DNA from 2 places in the Pseudogracilibacillus sp. SO10305 genome. Region 2 is predicted to be linked to the other one. Evidence: riboswitches for the same ligand, from Rfam matches in the RefSeq annotation. Region 2 holds a riboswitch; the other holds the start of a gene.
What was found. Region 2 has a riboswitch for cobalamin ahead of SPD45_RS03410 (hypothetical protein). Riboswitches for the same ligand answer to the same signal wherever they lie in the genome.
Positions count from the first base shown of each region.

Region 1 (3,428 bases), on a different contig from region 2:
GTTGATTACTTCTTGTTCTTCCGCTGAAATGACGCGCTCTAGTTGAGTCATGATGCTCGCCTCCCATTTCTTTCTATTCCGTCTATTCTATATACTTCCTCTATTAATAACTTATCATACATGTATCAATCTAAACAATACTATTAATAGATATTATTAATGCTTTTATGAGATAATAAAAATACGAGGTGACAAAAATGGAGTTAAGACAAATAAAATATTTTATTGAAGTTGCAAAACGTGAGCATGTAACAGAAGCTGCAGATGCTTTACATGTGGCACAATCAGCAGTAAGTCGGCAAATTTTTAATTTAGAAGAAGAGCTTGGGGTAGATTTATTTATTCGAGAAGGAAGAACCGTTCGACTAACGAGAATTGGGAAAGTTTTTTTAGAACATATGGAAAAAGCGATGAATGTGATCGATGATGCAAGACAAGAAGTGATTGAATATACCGATCCTAAAAAAGGAACGATTCATATAGGCTTTGCGGCTAGTTTAGCCTCTTATATATTACCTACTGCTATTTTTTACTTTCGAAAACAGTATCCAGATGTGAAATTTGTGCTAAATCAAGGGACACATAGTGAGCTACTTGATTGGGTGAAAAAGGGCGAAATTAATATTGCATTATTAGGACCATTACCACAAGACCAAGATAAGGTGAAAAGTACAGTACTTTTTACAGAAGATATTGTCGCTTTATTACCGAGTAATCATTCTCTTGCAAACAGGTCTTCATTAAAATTAATCGAATTGCGCGATGAATCGTTTGTCATGTTTCCAAAAGGGTTTATATTACACGACGTTATTATGGAAGGATGTTTACAACGTGGCTTTCAACCGAAAATTTCCTTTGAAGGAAAAGATTTAGACGCGATAAAAGGGCTTGTATCAGCGGGATTAGGTGTTACATTAATTCCAGAAGTAACATTGGTCGATTGTTTGCCGCGTGCTACGGTGAAAGTTCCAATTACAGAACCTAGTTTGAAACGATCGGTCGGGGCGATTATTCCTGCTGAACGTGAATTATTACCGACGGAAAAATTGTTCTATCAATTTATAAAAGACTTCTTTATGCGTTTAGAAGTATATCAAAACTAAATCGGTGTTACAAATCCGTCAACATGCTATACCAATATTCGCTAAAATTGTTAAAAATATATTGCATCATAAAAATGAATATGTTAAGATTAAAACACAATATATAGATGATATATAAAATTGAATACACAATATATAGTGATTAAGGTGACGTATGAAAGTCTTAAAAAGGGAATCTAGTGAGAAGCTAGAACTGCCCCCGCAACTGTAATTATGTTATTTTTATGAAAGGACATGCTCACTGTATGTAGTTGTTTTTTTAAGAAAAGGCAACACATATAGGAAGGGGTTCTGGAGATACATATAAGTCAGGAGACCTGCCTAATCGCGTTAGTTTCACTTCTCCGGGGTGAGGGATTTTGGAAACGGCATGGATATTGAAATAGTGCATATTTTGTTGTCTTTTTGGCCGTTTATTCCTCATGCGAATAAACGGCTTTTTTAATATAAAAAATACATATTAGGAGAACACGAAACGAAGCGATCGACATATATAATAGGGGATAATTTTTCAGGAGGGATTTATAGATGAGCATGTTAGAGGTAGAAAACAAGGTAGAAGCATTAATGACGTTGGCACAAGAAGGTTTAAATGTAGATGTCACACCGTATAAAGAAAAGATGTTAAACGCAACAGCGAATGTGACAGGATTAGATGTTCACATTGAGATGATTAAAATTGCATTAGAAAATATTGATGAAGCTAATCCGGATTGGACATACTTTGCCAGTCGTTTATATGCTGCACAATTGTATGAGCAAGCTGCAGCTAACAGAGGATATGACCCAGCTGAAAAATATGGAGATTTTTATACATTAATTGATCAATTAACGAATAAAGGCATTTATACGAATAAATTATTAGAAAAATATACAAAAGAAGAGATCGACCTTTTAGGAAGCAAGATCGAACAAGAGCGCGATAGTTTATTTCACTATTTAGCTATTTATACGTTAGCAACAAGATATTTAGCGACAGACCATGAGAAAAACGTTTTTGAATTGCCTCAAGAACGTTGGATGATTATCGCAATGCATTTAATGCAAGATGAAAATAGCGAGAAGCGAATGGATTATATTTTAGAAGCTTACTGGGCTTTAAGTAATTTATATATGACTGTTGCAACACCGACAATGAACAACGCAGGAAAAACACATGGACAACTTTCTAGCTGTTTCATTGATACAGTCGAGGATAGTTTACAATCGATCTACGATGTGAACACAGATGTAGCACAATTATCGAAAAACGGTGGCGGAATTGGTGTCTATATGGGGAAAGTCCGAGGCCGTGGGAGTGCAATTAAAGGATTTAAAGGAATGTCGAGTGGTGTCGTGCCGTGGATTCGTCAGTTAAACAATACGGCGGTAAGTGTGGACCAATTAGGTACGAGAAAAGGTGCGATCGCGATTTATTTAGATGTATGGCATATCGATATTGAACCGTTTTTAGATTTAAAATTAAATAACGGGGATGCACGTATGCGAGCACACGATATTTTCCCTGGAGTATGTTTACCAGATTACTTTATGGAACAAGTAGAAGCACGTGGTGACTGGTATTTATTTGATCCACATGAAGTAAGACAAGTGATGGGATATAGCTTGGAAGATTTTTATGATGAAGAAAAAGGTGCTGGAACGTGGCGGGCGAAATATGAAGAATGTATTCGCGATGAACGTTTAACGAAAAAGAAAGTACCGGCAATTGATATCATGAAACGTATTATGATTTCTCAGTTAGAAACAGGTACACCGTTTATGTTTTACCGTGATGAAGTAAACCGTATGAATGCAAATAGTCATGCTGGTATTATCTATTGTTCTAACCTTTGTACAGAAATTACCCAAAATCAATCACCAACAGAGTTTTTAGAAGAGTATGTTGAAAATGAAGATGTGATTGTGAAGAAATATAAAACTGGAGATTATGTCGTTTGTAACTTAAGTTCTGTTAACTTAGGTCGTGCGGTACCAGAAGGTGTGTTAGAGCGACTCATTCCGATTCAAGTAAGAATGTTGGATAATGTAATTGATATGAACACATTACCAATTTTACAAGCACAACTGACGAACCAGAAATATAGAGCGGTAGGTTTAGGAACGTTTGGTTGGCATCACTTGCTTGCACTGAAAGGCATCGAATGGGAGTCAGAAGAGGCATTAACATACACGGATGAATTATATGAACAGATTGCTTATTTAACGATTCAAGCAAGTATGGAATTAAGTAAAGAAAAAGGCGCTTACCGTTTCTTTGAAGGAAGCAAATGGCAATCAGGACAATATTTCACTTCACGTGGATATGAAGGAGAAAAGTGGGAA
Region 1 covers NZ_JAXHDE010000003.1:188,600-192,027, reverse strand. Annotated here, with positions in the region: gene gdhA (NADP-specific glutamate dehydrogenase) at 1-51, opposite strand, end outside; gene SPD45_RS04855 (LysR family transcriptional regulator) at 198-1,103, shown strand; cobalamin riboswitch at 1,231-1,442, shown strand; gene SPD45_RS04850 (ribonucleoside-diphosphate reductase subunit alpha) at 1,671-3,428, shown strand, end outside.
Region 1: it holds a riboswitch for cobalamin, as region 2 does, so the genes downstream of both, SPD45_RS04850 (ribonucleoside-diphosphate reductase subunit alpha) here and SPD45_RS03410 (hypothetical protein) in region 2, are expected to answer to the same signal.

Region 2 (3,428 bases):
GCATCCAACCATAAAGAAGATGGTCCTGGAAGGATTCGGATGCCATGATTTTCCCAGATTGGTGCCCAGTTTCTAATCCCTTCCGTATAATGCCACATACGATCTCGGTTTACAATTTTCCCACCAGCTTGCTCCGTGATAGAAAGCATTCGGCCATCGACATGTTTTGGTACTCCTGATATCATATTTTTAGGGGCATTACCTAATGATTGCGGCCAATTTTTTCGAATCGCTTCGAAATTCGCTCCAATTCCACCACTAGCAATTACAATAGCTGCTGCTTCATATGAAAATTCACCAATCGTTTTACGTGTCGTTTCCCTCCCTCTTTCAGCATGATCGTTTTCTAAAACGGACCCTTGTACTGTTGTAATTTTATGTTCCCTTTCAATGAGCTGATCAACTTGGTGCCTTGGTTTATATGTAACGAGATTTTCATCCATCTGTTTATGTAAAAGAGATACGAAAGGTTGGACAAGTCCTGGGCCTGTTCCCCAAGTAATATGAAATCTTGGTACAGAGTTTCCGTGTCCTTCAGCTAAATAGCCACCTCGCTCAGCCCACCCAACGACAGGAAAAAAGCGAACTCCTTTTTCATGAAGCCATGATCGTTTTTCCTCTTTTGCAAAATGCACATAGCGTTTCGCCCATTTAAATCCATATTTGTCCTCTGTTTCTAAGCGATCATAACCCGCCGTGCCGAGCCAATCTTGCCACGCTAGTTCATGTGAATCTTTTATCCCCATACGACGTTGTTCAGGAGAATCGACTAAAAAAAGTCCACCGAAAGACCACCAAGCTTGACCTCCTAATGATTGGGGGCCTTCTTGATCTAGTAGTAATACTTTCTTTCCTTTTGCTGCAAGTTCTGTCGTTGTAACGAGTCCTGCTAGTCCTGCACCAATAACAATGACATCATATTGCATCATCTCCGCCTCCTTTTCTTCATTATACCGTACATGAAATGTGAATTGTCAGAAAAGGGCGATTATTTTAAAGTACTAGTTAAAAAATGATCTGATAGTTTGTTGTAGAATACTTTCTTCTAAGGAATACGTCTAAGTCCTTTTTCGCTAACAGACTAGGATGGACATATATTACCGAAGCTAATAGTGTGAAATGGTGGTTTGCCCTGAGACCGAAAGCCTTTATGACAGGCCTCAGCCTAAAAGTCTCATTGAACGTTCTCCCTTCTGCACCACATATCCACGAACAGATTCTTTAAGATTCGCTTATTGCTCTTTTATTTCATTATCCCGTAAATGTAGTTGATCGCTTATATCATTATCTTTTAACTGAATTCCTATATATTCTTGGATTTGATGTTTGTTTTTCCTACTTTGTCCAAAAATATTTTCTACGCGAAAACTTCCTTTTTCCATTTTGTTGGGGAGAGGATTGAGCTTTATGGTTGGGTCCTTACGGTTTGGGGTTGGGTTCTTGTAGCTTCGGGTTAGATTCTTGCAACTTTGGCATGTTTTCTTGCAACTTCGGCCTGCTTTCTTGCAACTCCGACCCATATTCTTGCAACTTCGACCCGTATTCTTGCAACTTCGTCCTGCTTTCTTGCAACTTCGACCCGTATTCTTGCAACTTCGACCTGCTTTCTTGCAACTTCGACCTGCTTTCTTGCAACTTCGACCCGTATTCTTGCAACTTCTACTCACATTCTTGCAACTTCAACTCACATTCTTGCAACTTCTACTCACATTCTTGCAACTTCTACCCATATTCTTGCAACTTCTACCCATATTCTTGCAACTTCGACCCGTATTCTTGCAACTTCGACCTGCATTCTTGCAACTCCGACCCGTATTCTTGCAACTTCAACTCACATTCTTGCAACTACCTACTTTCCATATTATTTGTACTATAAATTTACAAGGCGATCAAAATCATCAGGCTACTTAGAACCCCCAGCAGTAACAGGGGTATTCAAATACATAAAAAAAGGTGGTGAAGCCCACCACCTCCTTAATTTCTGTTCATATTATACAATTACTTCATCGCGTTCGACAAATGTCATCGCATTTCGAACAATTGTATATGCTTTCGTTAAATTTTCTTTATACGTAGCTTGTAAATTTTCCTCAGCTAATTCAATTTCATTCCATAATTGTTCATACGTAGCTTGTAAAGATGTTGTTTCATTTTCAACTAAACGATTCATCACATTTGTTTGTAATGCTTCTACATAATAGCTGACAGTTCCTTTCATTCCCTTTCCCTCCTTCACGTAAAAAAACAACCTTGCGAAGATGCAGGTTGTTGTAAAAAGCAATCCAAAAGAAGCATAGGAATTTCCCTATGTTTGAACCGTTCCACACACCTCCTATCCTCCGTAGGAAATTTGTTGAGCATTATTAGGCAGGTCTCCTGGCTTCACTTCATCGCTTCTCACACCTTCCCACTTTTTATTTTTATAAAAAGCAGTGGTATTCGTGAGTTGCTCCGTATCACAGTTGCGGGACAGCGTCGGAATTACACCGATCTTCCCTTTTAAGCAATAAAGGATAATATACTTTCCAATATTGCACCTAAAGCTCCAATATTTAATTACATCTATAGTATATCATAATTGCCTGATATTCGTTTCTCTTATCGTCATCTGTTTTAAATATGAGATAAATGTACAAAAAAAGAACTTGAGACTTAATAAAAGTACGTCTCAAGTTCTTTACTTAATTAATTTAAAATTTTCACACGAACCGTTCTTCTTCCCCAACTATATGCAGACTTCTCCGACGGGTAGAGAACATCGATTTTCTTCCCTTTGATTGCGCCACCTGTATCAGCAGCAATCGCAGTTCCATAACCTTCTACCCAAACTTTTGATCCTAGTGGAATAACACTTGGATCAACCGCAATTACTTTTGGTGTAGGTTTTTGTTTTAAATCCATTCCAGTAGCTGAAACACCAGAACATCCTGAACAGTCAGGGCCATATGCAGTCGCCTCTACTGTAAATGACTTTCCAGTAGACGGTTCTGGCTCTTTCTTACCTTGATTACTAGATGGTTTTTTCGGTGTTTCACTTGTAGCAGCTTGCTTCGGTGTATCTGATGAAGCTGGTGCCTTCTCTTTTTTAGCAGCTGTCGCAACTTTTGTTTCTTCTGCTTTTTGCTCTTTAGCCGCTTTCGCTTTTTCCGCTTCAATTTCATCACGATATTGTTGTTCAATGCTTGCTAATTTACTATCTTCACTACCTAATTTTTGTTTCTCTTTCTCTAATGTAGTTTCTTTATCTTTTAACGATTTTTCAGAGCTTTTTAATTCGTCCTTCTGTGCAACAACTTCTGCTTTTTGCTCTTCTAATTCATCAACTAAAGCTTCTTGCTTATCTATTTTGTCTGTAATTTCCTCTTGAATGTCTTCCACTTCTTGACGATCTGCTTCATGTTCTTCTATTAGTTGCTTATCTGCGTTTG
Region 2 covers NZ_JAXHDE010000002.1:166,694-170,121, forward strand. Annotated here, with positions in the region: gene SPD45_RS03400 (FAD-binding dehydrogenase) at 1-926, opposite strand, end outside; gene SPD45_RS03405 (hypothetical protein) at 1,420-1,656, opposite strand; gene SPD45_RS03410 (hypothetical protein) at 1,991-2,218, opposite strand; cobalamin riboswitch at 2,350-2,556, opposite strand; gene SPD45_RS03415 (PcsB-like coiled-coil domain-containing protein) at 2,686-3,428, opposite strand, start outside.